2 regions of the Metabacillus sp. YM-086 genome follow, and region 2 is predicted to be linked to the other one. Evidence: riboswitches for the same ligand, from Rfam matches in the RefSeq annotation. Region 2 holds a riboswitch; the other holds the start of a gene.
The links. A riboswitch is a leader RNA that binds a small molecule or an ion and turns the genes downstream of it on or off. The one in region 2 is predicted to bind lysine.

Region 1 (8,272 bases), on a different contig from region 2:
TCATATGCTGTTGCCGGAAATCTCCAGATATTTCCTAAACCTACTGCAGAACCAACAGCTGCTAGAATAAAGCCAGCCCTTGTCCCCCACTGTGGGCGATTTTCCATAATATTTTCCTCCTCTTCTCATCTCTCACTTAAATGTGGAAACAATTAGAAATTATATAATTTTCTGATTATTTATTATAATCTATACATAGTATAATCGGACATTATGCCTATGTCTATAAAAAATTTTTAAAAAATACTATTTTAAGATGATATTTTCAGAAATTTTAGATTCTATTAAATAGAATATGGAAATACTTTATACATTTTCAAACAAAGACAGATTTTCCCTTTAACTCTTTAATTCTTAAAAGTTGTAAAATGAAATAGTCACCATAAATATTTTTTAACTTCTAAATATTCAGTATCTTTCGACCCTACCTTATATTAATAAAAAATAGATATTACTATTCAAGGAATAACATTACAAAGAAATGAAAAAAAAAGAAAGGCGAATCGCCTTCCTTTTTATACTGCTTTTGCTCTTTTTGCAAAAATGAAAATAAACCCTACTAATAAGATAGATATTGTAAGTAAACCAACTAAACTACTACCCGTAAAACCTAAAACAAGATAACCGATTGTAGCAACGCCTCCACCAATTAAGGCGTAAGGTAACTGAGTCAATACGTGATCAATGTGATGACTTCCTGCTCCTGTAGAGGATAGTATTGTCGTATCAGAAATTGGTGAACAATGATCACCTAATACAGAACCTGCAAGAACTGCTGCCATAGCCGCAAGCAACATGTTAATATCAGTAGCTGCTGTAATTTCACCTGCAATTGGTAACATGATTCCAAAAGTTCCCCAAGAAGTACCAGTTGCAAACGCCATGAATGCTGCCAATATAAACATTACGACTGGAAGATACGATAAGTTAAGGTTAGATTTTTCAACAATTCCCGCTAAATATTCCCCTGTACTTAATTGACCGATCAAATCTACAATAACCCACGCAAATAACAGGATGTAGATAGCTGGTAGCATTGATTTAACACCTTCAATGATTGCAAGGGGCAAATAACGTCCATTAATTCCTCTACTAAAAAATAATATGATGGTGATTGCTAGTCCAAATAGTCCGCCATATAATAGCGATGCTGAAACATCTGTATTTTCAAAGATTGCAAAAATATCTACAGCTGATTTGTCTTCAATTGCTGAATAACCCGTATAAAGCATCGATGCCACTGTACCAATAATTAAAGAAAGAATAGGCCAAACAAGGTTACCAATCGTGCCTTTATCACTTGTTGGTAAATCTTCTTTAATTTCACCCAATGCTTCTTTGGAAGGATCAACTACTTGTCCAGTTTGAATCGCACGATCTTCATGAACTTTCATGCTGCCAATATTAATATTGAAATAAGCTACTGCAAACACAAGAACCAATGCAGCAAAAACATAGTAGTTCATCGGAATCATTGTCATAAATGCGCCAAGCGGTGTAAACTCAGTAACACCATGAGTAGTTAAAATTGTCGCAATCATTGCAATGATATATGCTCCCCAGCTTGAAATTGGTGAAACAACACAAACTGGTGCTGATGTTGAATCAATAATATAAGCAAGTTTAGCCCGTGAAACCTTTTGACGATCAGTAATCGGACGACTAACTTGTCCAACGGCAAGTGCATTAAAATAATCATCAATGAAAATGAGTATTCCTAATATTGCTGCTGTAAATTGAGCTCCTGTTCGAGTTTTTACACGCTTTTGTGCCCACTCACCAAAAGCACGACTCCCGCCTGAGATAGAAATAAGTGCTGTAACAATTCCTAAGATTAACAAGAATAATATGATATAAACATTCCAAGTGTTTAATTCACCTTCAGAAATGAAAATACCTTTAACAGCATTTATTATGACCATCCCGGAATCTGCGATTGAAAAATCCTTTAGTAATAACGCTGCTGATACAATCCCCACGCCTAGAGATAACAAAACTCTCCTTGTTAAGATAACCATTAAGATGGCGATTATCGGGGGAATAATTGAAAAAATAGTGCCTGACATGATGTAAAATGCCTCCCTGTTTTTATTATTGGAAGGGCTTATACTGATTGTAAGGAACAATGCACCCTAAAAAAGTGCATAGAAAAAGAGTAACGATAGAAAATAACTATCATTACTCTTATTTGAATAATGTTATGTTATCCTCCATCTCGATCAGTAGCCCTCCATTATAGTTTTCTATAATGACAGTATTACCTTTATTCAACGTAATACCAGCAAATGCAGCCTGACTAGCCAGCATTCACTTCGGCAAAAACCCCTTTTCAATACGTTCATCGTTGTCATTCTCACATATTGTACTCTTGGTTTCTGCGCCTCTACCTCATCATGAGATAAGGTGATGTAGGTCAATATTTAATTAACTTTCAATAGTTTAGCAAAATAGTAGTCATATGACAACTATGGAATTGCTGGTAATTCAATGGCAGGTGCATTTTCTCCGCTTCCATTATTATAATACTGCGGTACATCACCGTGAGCTGCAATGTCAACAATAGGAATTGTATTAGTAATCGTAACAGGCTTTGTTGAGAAGGGGATAACAACCTGGACAGTTACTTCCACAATAACAGATATTTCATGAACAGCACTGTTAATTCCATATTCCTTTAATGTTCTTTTTATATCGGTATGTACATCACCTATTAAGTAAAAACGAACTGGAATATCTGGACCTATAGTACTTAAAATTGCATTATCCGTTATTTGCCCCAGCGGAATCGAATAAACAATTCCATCATCTAATTCCATTTCCTGATTGTCTGTTGTATGAAAATTTCCTTTTTCAATTTCGGTTAATTTCCTTGTGATGTTATCAGTAATTCGATCTAATTCTGCTCGAACAACTGCTGAATTAAATCGGATTGTGTTTGTATTGCCGTTGTTATCCTTATCTATTATAACAAGGTTTTCTTGATCTTTCTCTGTTTCTTCCTTTACAGCTTCATGAATAATCGTTGTTGCAATGGAAGAAGCTTCTAGCTTTGCGATATCCATAATAGCTGGCTCTACTTTGCTATCTACATACCAAAAACTACTGGCTGTCAGAAACGTAAATATAACAAGTGTTAACAACAGTACATATCGAAAAGGTAAAGGCCCTTTGCGCGGGCGTCGACCGCGAAACTTAGCCAAAACAAATCCCTCCTTTACAAGCTATGTTTATGCATGACAGGAGGGATGTACGCTTACTTTTTTATTCATTCTAAACTTTTTATTGTTTTAGGACAATACAGGCTTGCTTCTTACTTAAGCCATTTTTAGTAAAGCATCTTTTCCTGTTGTTCCCACAGTGATTCCCAGTTTTTCTGCTTCATATGTGACAGATTCCAGTGGCGCTTCGAGTAATTGATCAATTGTACGGACACCAACAGCACGACCAGCAATAATTCCTCGGTCTTTAAGCTTTTCATTTAATAATGCAACATCAAGTGCTCCGCACATGATATATCCTTTATCGTTTGTAACTGCCATAAAATTTGTTTTAGGCAACGCAACTGTAATCGCTGTGAACTGCTTTCCTTCTATAACAACTGGAGTCATTGTAACCATTGTGTATCTACACTCCTTTCTTGATATATTCTTATGAATTAAGAAAGGATACGTGTAGATATGTGCCTATTCAATTCTAGATTTTTCACCTAACTTCCAAGCTAATAAATCTCTCAATAATTCAGGCATAAAAAACACTTTTTTCTCGGCATGACCGATTTCAGGATATAGTGGACCGAGAGTAAACATATCGATCGTCGCAACAGCATAAATTCTTTCAGGCGAAATGGGTTTGCCATTAACAACTATTTCTTTCACATGATCTTTGCCATCCTCTAACGTTTCCATGTTTACTTCAATCCCATCAAAAACCATTCGTCCCATTACTTTTCCTCTAAAGCCAAGACCTTTTAGCTTTAAATGTTCCATCTTCTCATCTCTCGATTGAACAATAACTTCTTTAAGAACATCACCTTTTAAATAAACCTTACACGGATTTATTGGATGTGGACAAATGCGATGAAGATCTTTTCTTGTGACAGATCCTTTTTGTAATGGCTCTAAAAGAATACCTGAGTTCACCATTGCAACCTCTCCATCACACCACTCCTTTATTGATTGAACAAGGAGTTTTGGGAATTCAGATTCTTGGTACCAATCTAAAGAAAGACCATTTTTTGAGACACCAATTACCTCCGAAAGAATGTTATCGGCTTGTCTTGAAGATTCTTGTAGCCATAACTCTGTTTCATTACATACTATTTTCTGCTCCTCTATTGGAAATAGAGAAGCTTTATACTGATGAAGTTTATTAGTCTCAAGACAAATAGATAAAGAAATATGCCCAACATATTGACCATATTTTCCTGCACCTGCGATTAGAGTGTTATGAAGCTCAATCCCTTCTTTCAGAACATGATGGGTATGACCTCCGATAATTACATCAATATCAGGAAACTCTTTTGCTATAATTTCGTCATCACTTATTCCCAAATGAGACAAAAGTACAATCACATCACATTGTTCCTTTACTTGTTCAACAGTCTCCAATAAACTTTGAAAAGGGTCTTTTATTTTCCATCCAAGTAATTCATAGAACTTTTCATAGAAAACCGTAACACCAAGGAAAGCAATCCTCGTACCACTGTTAAGTGTAATAATATGATAAGGAACAACCCAATTAGGGCGTTCCCCCAATTCGGTATATAAATTAGATAATATCACCGGAAATGTTGCGTTTTCGTATAAAGAATCAAGGTCATCATGTGAAAAAGTAATGCCTTCATTATTACCAATTGTTACTGCGTCATAATTTAACTGATTTAACAGTGTAACATTTGCTTTTCCCTTTGTTGCTTCAGTTATTGGATGAAACCGATCTGAATGATCTCCAATATCCAATAAAATCATTTGTTCATTTTGTTGATCATGCCATGCTTTATTGTTTTTTATAAATTGAACGATAGCTGGCCAATTTTCAAAATGACTATGTAAATCATTTGTATGATAAAGGTGAACGGTTTCTAACATGTTCCTCTCTCCTTACTTAAACTCCACATATTACATGCCCTCATTATTATCTTGAAACAAACTTAATTGTTTTTCAGCTAAGCCTGTATAATGAAGATTTAGTAGATTTATCATCATCTTTGCATTATCTGCAGCATCTCCACCTGAGTTGTTATTAAAGAGCATATATGTTGTTTCTGTTCTATGTAGTATCTCAGCTAAATGGTCTTTCCACTCTAATAACTCTTCTTCATTATATCGATACAAATATCGAACATCTCGCCAATTATCTCCATTAGCCGGCTTATTCCATCCATATACATTTCTTCCATGGAGACGGATAAGTGTTTTATGAGGAGTAGTTGGTTTTAGAACGGTGGGAATCGATCTTTCACCAGCCTGAGGTTCGTCCACAATACTATGAATCCATTTCTCATCCTCCATAAACTGTAAGGTTTTATCATAATAACTAGAAGAAAACCACGAGCGGTTGCGAAATTCTAATGCAACCTCTGTATCTCCCATTTTTTCTCTGCACCATTTTAAGTATGCTACATTTTCTTTGTTACATGAAAACCAAGGGGGAAATTGGAATAATACCATAGCTAATTTATTTGCATTTTTTAATGGTTGAATCGATTTTATGTATGCTGAAAACATATCAGATTTGTTATCAAAGGGAATTTCTCCGCGAAGATGTCCTGTCATTCCTTGATAAGCTTTTGCTATAAACTGAAACCCCTTTGGTGTATCTTTTACCCACTTTTCCATATTACGTTCCGGCTGGACAGCATAAAAACATGAATCAATTTCAACCGTTGGAAAATGTGCAGCATATTCTTGTAATTTATTCGTTGTATTCAAACTAGTGTAAAGGGAATCATGATCTCCCCATCCAGTTAAACCTATTTGAATGCTTGTCAATCAAAATCATCCTTTTTTTAATTAACGGCTTTACCTTAATTATACGACTCTTTGTTCTTTCCATAAACCTTAACAGAGTTCTAACGACATATTACCCAAATATAACACAAATGGTTGTTTCACACGTATTCTTTACGTACTAAAAAGGACTGACAATTGTCAGTCCTTTTTATATGAAAGTTATTAACCGATAGAACCTTCCATTTCGAACTTGATCAGACGGTTCATTTCTACTGCATATTCCATTGGAAGTTCTTTTGTGAATGGCTCGATAAAGCCCATTACGATCATTTCTGTTGCTTCTTCTTCTGAAATACCACGACTCATTAGATAGAATAATTGCTCTTCAGATACTTTTGAAACTTTCGCTTCGTGTTCAAGAGAAATATTATCGTTAAGAATTTCATTGTATGGAATTGTATCAGATGTTGATTGATTATCCATGATGAGTGTATCACACTCAATGTTTGATCTTGCCCCTTCAGCTTTACGTCCAAAGTGTACAATACCACGATATGTTACTTTACCACCTTGCTTTGAAATGGATTTGGAAACAATCGTAGATGATGTGTTTGGCGCAAGGTGAATCATTTTTGCACCTGCATCCTGGTGTTGACCTTTACCTGCTAAGGCAATAGAAAGTGTCATACCACGTGCTCCTTCACCACGAAGGATAACAGCTGGGTATTTCATAGTTAATTTTGAACCAATGTTACCATCGATCCATTCCATCGTTGCATTCGCATCACAAACTGCACGCTTTGTTACAAGGTTAAACACGTTATTTGCCCAGTTTTGAATTGTTGTATAACGGCAGTAGCCACCGTCTTTAACAATGATCTCAACAACTGCACTGTGAAGTGAGTTCGTTGTATAAACTGGAGCTGTACAACCCTCAACATAGTGTACATGTGCGCCTTCATCAACGATGATTAATGTACGCTCAAATTGTCCCATGTTTTCAGAGTTAATACGGAAGTATGCTTGTAATGGAGTATCAACTTTAACACCTTTTGGCACATAAATGAATGATCCACCAGACCATACAGCAGAGTTTAAAGCAGAGAACTTATTATCTGCTGGAGGAATTACTTTTCCAAAATGCTCACGGAAAATATCTTCGTTCTCTTTTAAAGCTGTATCCGTATCTTTGAAGACAATACCAAGGTCTTCAAGGTCTTCTTTCATGTTATGGTAAACAACCTCTGATTCATATTGAGCTGATACACCAGCTAAATATTTTTGCTCTGCTTCAGGGATCCCTAATTTATCAAATGTAGCTTTAATTTCTTCAGGAACCTCATCCCATGAGCGTTCTGATTTCTCAGAAGGTTTTACATAATACGTAATTTCATCGAAATTTAATGAGGCCATATCCCCACCCCATTGTGGCATTGGCATATTGTAAAAATACTCCAATGATTTCAAACGGAAATCAAGCATCCATTGTGGTTCATCTTTCATACGAGAGATTTCTTCAACAATCTCTTTCGTTAATCCTCGTTTAGAACGGAAGATGGAAACATCCTTGTCAGCAAAACCATATTTATAATCGCCGATTTCAGGTGCCTTTTTTGCCATCTACATTCACTCCAATCAAATTAGATTTATGGCGTAAGCAACCTATTCGTTGCCTTCTTTCACGCCCTTTTCCATAGCCTTCCAAGCTAATGTCGCACATTTTATACGTGCAGGGAATTTTGCCACTCCCTGTAATGCTTCAATATCACCTAAGTCGATATCATCATCATATTCTTTTCCTAACATCATATTCGAAAAGATTTCTGATAGCTTTAATGCTTCTTCTAATTTTTTACCTTTAATCGCCTGAGTCATCATTGATGCAGAAGACATTGAAATCGAGCAGCCTTCTCCTTCAAATTTTGCATCCTTAACAACATCATCTTGTACATCAAGTGTTAAACGGATACGATCTCCACAAGTTGGATTATTCATATCAATTGTAAGACTGTTGTCAAGGATCCCTTTATTTCTCGGGTTTTTATAATGATCCATAATAACCTGACGATAAAGAGTATCAAGATTTACATGATTAGACATTACTGAAGTACTCCTTTGTCTTTTTAATACCTGCAACAAGCTTATCAACTTCTTGTTCCGTGTTGTACAGGTAAAAACTAGCTCTTGCTGTTGCGGAAACCTTCAGCCATTTCATTAAAGGCTGCGCACAATGATGACCTGCACGAACAGCAATTCCCTCAGCATCTAAAACTGTTGCAACATCATGTGGATGCACATCTTCTATATTAAATGTTACTAAC
Region 2 (8,272 bases):
AACCGCTTGAGAGCGTCCCTTAACACCAAGCTTTTGCATCGCATTTGAGATATGATTTCGAACCGTTTTTTCACTTATAAAGAGCTCACTAGCAATCTCTTTCGTCGTTTTATCTTGAACTAACAATTCGAATACTTCTCTCTCTCTTTTCGTGAGTAGTGGCTTTGATTGAAACTCTTTCTCTTTCAAGTATTGTAACCCTCCTTGCTAAGGTGAGAGCTGATCTAACGGATGGGTATATATTTAGTCAACATATACTATGTGTAACCGAGGGGGACTGTGACAGATTCAGAACGGAAAAGATGTTTAACTGCGTCCATTTTATTAATTCTTTATTGTTTCATATGCTGTTAAACATTTTTTATCTTCTTCAGACCATGGAACACTCTTTCCTGTTCGTTGTGAGATCTGTACAATTGTTCCTCGGCCTACAAAAATACTCTCCCTATGATCGTTTACTCCTAAGTAATGCAAATCAACCGAAGATGTGCCTATACGGTTTATCTTGACAAAAAGATTTATCTTGTCATCAAAGTAAGCTTGATGTAAAAAATCACATTGCAAATCTGCAACAACAGGAATACTTTCGCCATTTGCTTGTAACCATTTCTGCATCATCCCAGTTTTTTTGAAGAATTCTATCCTTCCTTCTTCAAAGTATGTAAAAGGAGCCGTATTGTTCATATGTCCAAACATATCTGTTTCAGAAAATCGAATTTTTATTGGATGTGAAAAGCTAAAGCTCTCTTTATAAGCTGAATCAAAGCTTTCTATATACGGTATTTTCTTCATCATTCTCTTCCTTTCATTTGTCTATAAATAAAAAAGGAACTGACATGAAAGTCAGTCCCTTTTTACTGTTATCCTTGGTCACTACCAAAGAAATTACGGAATGATTGAAATGCTGTATCACGATTTAATGCTGCAATCGATGTTGTTAAAGGAATACCCTTTGGACAAGATTGCACACAGTTTTGTGAGTTACCACAGTTTGCTAATCCACCGTCTCCCATAATCGCTTCAAGACGCTCAGACTTATTCATTTCACCAGTAGGATGAGCATTGAATAAACGAACTTGTGATAGTGGAGCAGGACCAATGAAGTTTGATTTACTATTCACGTTAGGGCAAGCTTCTAAGCATACTCCACAAGTCATACATTTTGATAGCTCATAAGCCCATTGACGCTTTTTCTCTGGCATACGTGGTCCAGGACCTAAATCGTAAGTTCCATCAATCGGAATCCAAGCCTTAACTTTTTTAAGTGAGTCAAACATACGTTTACGATCAACCTGTAAATCGCGAACAACCGGGAACGTACGCATTGGTTCAAGTCTAATCGGTTGTTCAAGCTGATCAACTAGAGCTGTACAAGATTGTCGAGGCTTTCCATTGATCACCATTGAACACGCACCACATACTTCTTCTAAACAGTTCATATCCCAGTTAATTGGCGTTGTTTGTTTCCCCTCAACATTTACTGGATTACGTCGAATTTCCATTAACGCCGATATAACATTCATATTCGGGCGATAAGGTATTTCGAACTTTTCCTGATAAGGGGCTGCTTCTGGTGATTCTTGTCGGGTAATAATAAACTGAACTACTCTATTTTCACTCATTAGTTATCCCCCTTTTTGCTTTTAGAATAATCACGTTTACGTGGTTTAATTAATGATACATCCACATCTTCATAGTGGAATTTAGGGGCAGTACGGTCACCTGCATATGTTGCCATCGTTGTTTTTAAGAATTCCTCGTCATTTCGATCTGGGAATTCAGGTTTATAATGTGCTCCACGACTTTCATTACGGTTGTAAGCACCTAATGTTACAACACGTGATAACTGAAGCATATTCTTTAACTGACGTGTAAACGCAGCACCTTGGTTACTCCATTTAGCAGTATCATTAATATTGATGTTATCAAAACGTTCAATAAGTTCCTGAATCTTCTCATCTGTTTTTAGAAGCTTATCATTATGTCTTACAACGGTAACGTTATCTGTCATCCATTCTCCTAATTCCTTATGAAGAACATAAGCATTTTCAGTACCATCTAAGCTCATGATATTATTCCATTTATCTTCTTCCTGTTTTACATGACTCTCAAACACACTAGAAGAAAGATCTTCAGCACTCTTCTCAAGTCCATTAATGTACTTAACAGCATTAGGACCCGCTACCATACCACCATAGATTGCAGAAAGTAATGAGTTTGCACCAAGACGGTTTGCACCGTGCATAGAGTAATCACACTCACCTGCTGCAAATAAACCTGGGATATTCGTCATTTGGTCATAATCAACCCATAATCCACCCATTGAATAATGAACTGCAGGGAAGATTTTCATTGGAACTTTACGTGGATCATCACCCATGAATTTTTCATAGATTTCAATAATACCACCTAGTTTAATATCAAGTTCTTTTGGATCTTTGTGTGATAAATCAAGGTAAACCATGTTTTCACCATTGATTCCAAGCTTTTGCTCTACGCAAACATCAAAGATTTCACGTGTTGCAATATCACGAGGTACAAGGTTTCCATAAGCTGGATACTTTTCTTCAAGGAAGTACCAAGGTTTCCCATCTTTATATGTCCAAACTCGTCCACCTTCCCCACGAGCAGATTCACTCATTAGGCGAAGTTTATCATCTCCTGGAATTGCGGTCGGGTGAATTTGAATAAATTCTCCATTTGCATAATGAACACCTTGCTGATAAACAATCGATGCTGCAGATCCAGTATTGATAACCGAGTTAGTTGATTTCCCGAAAATAATTCCTGGGCCACCAGTTGCCATAATCACAGCATCTGCCCGGAACGATTCAATTTGCATAGATGTTAAGTTTTGTGCAGTAACCCCACGACAAACTCGATCATCATCAATAACCGCACCTAAGAATTCCCATCCTTCATATTTTGTTACAAGACCCGCTACCTCATGACGTCTTACTTGCTCATCTAAAGCATATAGTAACTGTTGACCAGTCGTTGCTCCAGCAAAAGCTGTACGGTGGTGTTGTGTACCACCAAAACGTCTGAAATCTAGTAATCCTTCTGGAGTACGGTTGAACATTACACCCATTCGGTCTAATAAGTGTATAATTCCAGGTGCTGCTTCAGCCATTGCTTTAACAGGTGGTTGATTTGCTAAGAAATCCCCACCATAAACAGTGTCATCAAAATGCTCCCAAGGTGAATCACCTTCACCTTTTGTATTTACAGCCCCGTTAATCCCACCCTGTGCACACACTGAGTGCGATCTTTTAACAGGTACTAATGAAAATAAATCTACTTGAACGCCGGCTTCAGCAGCTTTTATAGTAGCCATTAAACCAGCTAAACCGCCTCCGACAACGATAATTTTACTTTTACTCATTAAGCCCACTCCCTTTAATAGCTATTGCTGGATTAGACGAATGCAAAGATTGCTCGAACACCCACGTATGATAACGCTAAGAAGATACCGAGCGTGACATAAGTAGAGATTACTTGTGAGCGAGGAGTAACTGTGATTCCCCAACTAACTCCAAATGACCATAAACCATTAGCAAAATGGAACACGGTTGAAATAACACCAATTAAGTAGAATACAAGCATAAAAGGACTACTTAAGATAGAAGCCATCATGTCATAGTTTACTTCTGCTCCAAGCGCAGCAGCAATTCTCGTTTCCCATACATGCCAAGCGATAAAAATAAAGGTAATAATTCCTGTTACACGCTGTAGCATGAATAACCAATTTCGAAGATAACCATAGTTACTTACATTGTTTTTTGCTGTAAATGCAATATAAACTCCGTAAATCGCATGGTATAAAAGTGGAAGGAAAATAATTACAATCTCAAGCACATACCTAAATGGCAACATTTCCATAAAGTGTGCTGCATTGTTAAATGCTTCTGCACCTCTTGTGGCAAAATGGTTGACGATTAGATGCTGAATCAAAAAGATCCCTACCGGAATTACTCCAAGTAATGAGTGCAGTCTACGATTAATAAACTCTCGGTTTCCAGCCATAAAACTTACCCCCTAGTATCAATAATGCGCTCACTTTTTTAAAACTAATTTGTTTCCTAATAAAGTTTACCAAATGTAATAGTGGTCTACATTACAGTCAGTAAAATTTACGAATATAAACTAGCAGTCTAGTAATCTTTCATGCTAGTTTAAAAGTAGGTAAATGCAACAAGTACATTTTACTCCCTTAAAGAAAGAGCGTCAAGAAAACGTGTTCATAAATTATAATTTTTCGACAAATACTAATTACATGTAATTTTATTTTATCAGTATACCTTATTTTAAAACAACCTACTTTAGCATCCTATTCTGGAAATTTCAGACTCATTACTAGTTCTAACTTACGTCGTTCATAATTTTCCTTAATATTTCATGTTTTTCACCTTGGATGTTGATATATAATATGAAATAGAAAGAGGGGAATACCGTGAACAAACAATCCGCAAGACTTGATAAGGACAAATTAGAAAATATCCAAATGCCTGCATTTGGACTGGAACTACTCAGGGAAGTTTTAATCCCTGATATTCTCGGCCAAGACTACCAGCAAATGCTCTATTGGGCAGGTAAAGGGTTAGCACGAAAATATCCTGTATCCTCTATTGAAGAACTCTCTGATTTTTTTCAAGCAGCAGGATGGGGACAGCTTACTTTGCTACATAATAAAAAAAATGAAATGGAATTTGAGCTGAGTGGAGAACTAATTTCCATTCGTTTTTCTAAAAGTAATGAATATACGTTTCAGTTAGAAGCAGGATTTATAGCTGAACAACTTCAGATGATGAACAAGCATATAACTGAGACATATGAGCAACTAAAGAAGCGCGCAAACAAAGTTGTGTTTACTGTAAAGTGGGATAGCAAAGACATTCTTGATGATGCACCGTTAGGTAAAAGAAGCCAAAGATGATTAATAATAGAATAAGAGGGGCAATCTCCCCTCTTTATTCTGAATTACACGGTTGCAGCAGGTTTTGAGAGCTCAAACGCATTGTGCAACGTATCAACAGCAGATACCATATGCGCTTGAGAAATAACCGTTGAAACTTTAATTTCAGATGTACTAACCATCTTCACTTCTATACCTTGTTTTGCTAATACATCAAACATCTCTGCAGCTACACCAGGGTTTGAAACCATTCCTGAACCTACAATAGAGACTTTTGCCAATCCGGATTCAGATTCAACGCGTTCATAACCTAACTCTTCTTTATACTGCTCCAATACACGAATAGTATCTTCAAGATCACTTGTTTTAACTGAAAAAGAAATAGAAGTTTTGTTATCAGTTGTTGTATTCTGAATAATAATGTCCACATTTAGCCCATTTTTCGCTAATGTTGAAAAAATAGTTGATAATGTTGTTAATTCATTAGGCAACCCTAACACTGATACTCTTGTTACTTGATCTTCAAATGCAATTCCTCTAACAATTAAGTTTTGTTCCATTTCCGCTTCCTCCTCAATAATTGTGCCCCGCTCATTTTCCATACTAGAACGAACCTCTAATGGGATGTTATAATTTTTCGCAAACTCTACTGCTCTTGGATGCAAAACACCAGCTCCTAAATTTGCTAATTCTAACATTTCATCGTATGATATCGATTCTAGTTTTCTTGCTTCCTTTACAAATCGAGGGTCTGTTGTAAAGACTCCAGTAACGTCAGTGTAAATGTCACACTTGTCTGCTTTCAGTGCTGCAGCTATGGCTACTGCTGTCGTATCAGATCCACCTCTACCTAATGTAGTAATCTGACCTTCTACCGCTACCCCTTGGAATCCGGCAACAACGACAACTTTTCCCTTCTCTAGCTCTTTATTAATTTTTTGAGGATTTATATTCGTAATTCTTGCATTTCCATGTGTTGACTCCGTTTCAATCCCTGCCTGCCAGCCAGTAAATGAAATGGCATCATACCCTTTTTCTATTAGGGCCATTGATAGAAGGGAAATGGTTATTTGCTCACCAGTTGTAAGAAGCATATCCATTTCACGCTTGCTCGGCTTAGAAGTGAGTTGCCCTGCTAAATCAACAAGCTGATCAGTCGATTTTCCCATTGCAGAAACAACAACAACCACATCGTTACCTGCATCTTTTTCTTGTATAACACGATTCGCAACATTTTGAATTCTTTCTACTGAACCCACTGACGTTCCGCCGAATTTTTGAACAATAATACCCAATGATATCTCACCTTCCATATTTGTTTTTCAATGATCGATCATTTGTTAGTAGATAAGAAATCACATTGCAGAACAACAAAAAAGCAATGGGCACATAAAATCCCATTGCTAACTAAACGAAAATTATATTCGCTTATACAATGAGATAGCTCTCCAAGAACATAGTGTTTCTTGACAATTTTACATCTCTTAAATGTAAAACCAGCGATAAAAGTAATGGAGCTTTTATCACTTCGGCAATCATTCCTTTCACTAGTTGTCATTGGAATCCACTTTCCTCAAACTAGTTACTATTAATGACCGCACCTCTACCATCATTTACAAACTAACGATCAATATCAAATTAATAAAATCTTATCAAACATTATAGAAAAGCGCAAGAGATTATTTGTTAAGGAAACATAATGGACTATCAGTTTCCATTTTCCTCTTTTAAATAATCCGTTATTTGCTTTGCTATATTTTCCGGCATACCAGCTTCTTTAAAATCTTCGAGACTTGCTTCCTTCATTTTTTTAACAGATCCAAAATGTTTTAAGAGCATCTTTTTTCTTTGTTCTCCAACACCTGGAATATCATCCAAAATAGATTGAAAGGCATTCTTTCCTCTAAGTTGACGATGAAAGGTGATCGCAAAACGGTGGACTTCATCCTGAATTCTTTGAAGCAGGTAAAATTCCTGGCTGTTTCTTTCTAGCTTTATAAATTCAGGTGGTGAACCTATTATGAGCTCAGAAGTTCGGTGTTTATCATCTTTCACCAATCCGGCTACAGGAATAGATAACCCTAACTCATTCTCTAGCACATCTTGAGCAGCTGCCAAATGCCCTTTTCCACCATCAATAATAATCAGGTCAGGTAATGCTAATTGTTCTTTTAAAACTCTTGTATAGCGTCTTCTGACAACTTCCCTCATAGACTCATAATCATCAGGACCTTTGACGCCTTTAATTTTATACTTACGATAATATTTTTTTGCCGGCTTTCCATCCTCAAACACAACCATTGCTGATACAGGGTCAGTTCCTTGTATGTTTGAATTATCAAATGCTTCAATTCGATGGGGAGTATGGATCCCTAATTTATCACCTAAATTTTCAACAGCCTTAATTGTTCTTTCTTCATCTCTTTCAATTAAAGAAAATTTCTCTTGAAGAGCAATCTTTGCATTTTTGTGAGCTAATAATATAAGGTCCTTCTTTTTACCACGCTTAGGCTGAAGTGTTGTTACGTCTAACAACTTTTCAACTAATTCAAATTCGATACTATCCGGAAGCAGGATTTCCTTTGGGATAAAGTGACTTGTTTTAGAATAAAATTGACCTAAAAACGTAAGAAACTCCTGTTCAGGACTATCATAGATTGGAAACATTGACACATCACGTTCAATTAATTTTCCTTGTCGGATAAAAAAGACTTGTACACACATCCAACCCTTATCAAATGCATATCCAAACACATCACGATCAACAAAATCATTTAACGTCATCTTTTGTTTTTCCATCGTTGCTTCTATATGAAGAATTTGATCTCTAAGCTCTTTTGCCCGCTCAAATTCAAGCTCTTCTGAAGCCTTACTCATTTTTTCCGATAATTCATTCTTAATATTTTTGTATCCACCATTTAGAAACCTCGTAATTTCCTCTACCATTTGTCGATTTGTTTCTTCAGACACATCTTTTACGCACGGTGCTAAGCATTGACCCATATGGTAATAAAGACAAACACGATCAGGCAATGTCGAGCATTTTCTTAGCGGGTATAAACGATCTAGTAATTTTATCGTTTCACGCGCAGATTGAACGTTCGGATATGGCCCAAAGTACTTTCCTTTATCCTTTTTAACTTGTCTTGTTACAAGGAGTCTAGGGTGCCGTTCATTTGTAATTTTAATAAAAGGATATGTTTTATCATCCTTTAACATTACATTATACTTGGGATCATATTTTTTAATCAGATTTAATTCCAATATTAATGCTTCTAGATTAGAAGAGGTAATAATATATTCAAAGTCAACAATTTCATTAACTAAACGTAATGTTTTTCCATCATGTGAACCTGT

Region 1: linked by a shared signal. The riboswitch ahead of ACEWK1_RS17320 (Na+/H+ antiporter NhaC family protein) and the one ahead of ACEWK1_RS22820 (aspartate kinase) in region 2 are both predicted to bind lysine.

What each region holds. Positions count from the first base shown of each region.
Region 1 covers NZ_JBLUOI010000043.1:20,510-28,781, forward strand. The annotation lists gene ACEWK1_RS17315 (sodium-dependent transporter) at 1-107, opposite strand, end outside; gene ACEWK1_RS17320 (Na+/H+ antiporter NhaC family protein) at 516-2,066, opposite strand; lysine riboswitch at 2,216-2,394, opposite strand; gene yunB (sporulation protein YunB) at 2,466-3,200, opposite strand; gene ACEWK1_RS17330 (YunC family protein) at 3,315-3,617, opposite strand; gene ACEWK1_RS17335 (bifunctional metallophosphatase/5'-nucleotidase) at 3,684-5,087, opposite strand; gene ACEWK1_RS17340 (DUF72 domain-containing protein) at 5,118-5,990, opposite strand; gene sufB (Fe-S cluster assembly protein SufB) at 6,174-7,571, opposite strand; gene sufU (Fe-S cluster assembly sulfur transfer protein SufU) at 7,614-8,051, opposite strand; gene ACEWK1_RS17355 (cysteine desulfurase) at 8,044-8,272, opposite strand, start outside.
Region 2 covers NZ_JBLUOI010000077.1:383-8,654, reverse strand. The annotation lists gene gerE (spore germination transcription factor GerE) at 1-189, opposite strand, end outside; gene ACEWK1_RS22845 (acyl-CoA thioesterase) at 325-792, opposite strand; gene sdhB (succinate dehydrogenase iron-sulfur subunit) at 861-1,622, opposite strand; gene sdhA (succinate dehydrogenase flavoprotein subunit) at 1,622-3,385, opposite strand; gene ACEWK1_RS22830 (succinate dehydrogenase cytochrome b558 subunit) at 3,418-4,026, opposite strand; gene ACEWK1_RS22825 (YslB family protein) at 4,505-4,936, shown strand; gene ACEWK1_RS22820 (aspartate kinase) at 4,981-6,210, opposite strand; lysine riboswitch at 6,349-6,529, opposite strand; gene uvrC (excinuclease ABC subunit UvrC) at 6,623-8,272, opposite strand, start outside.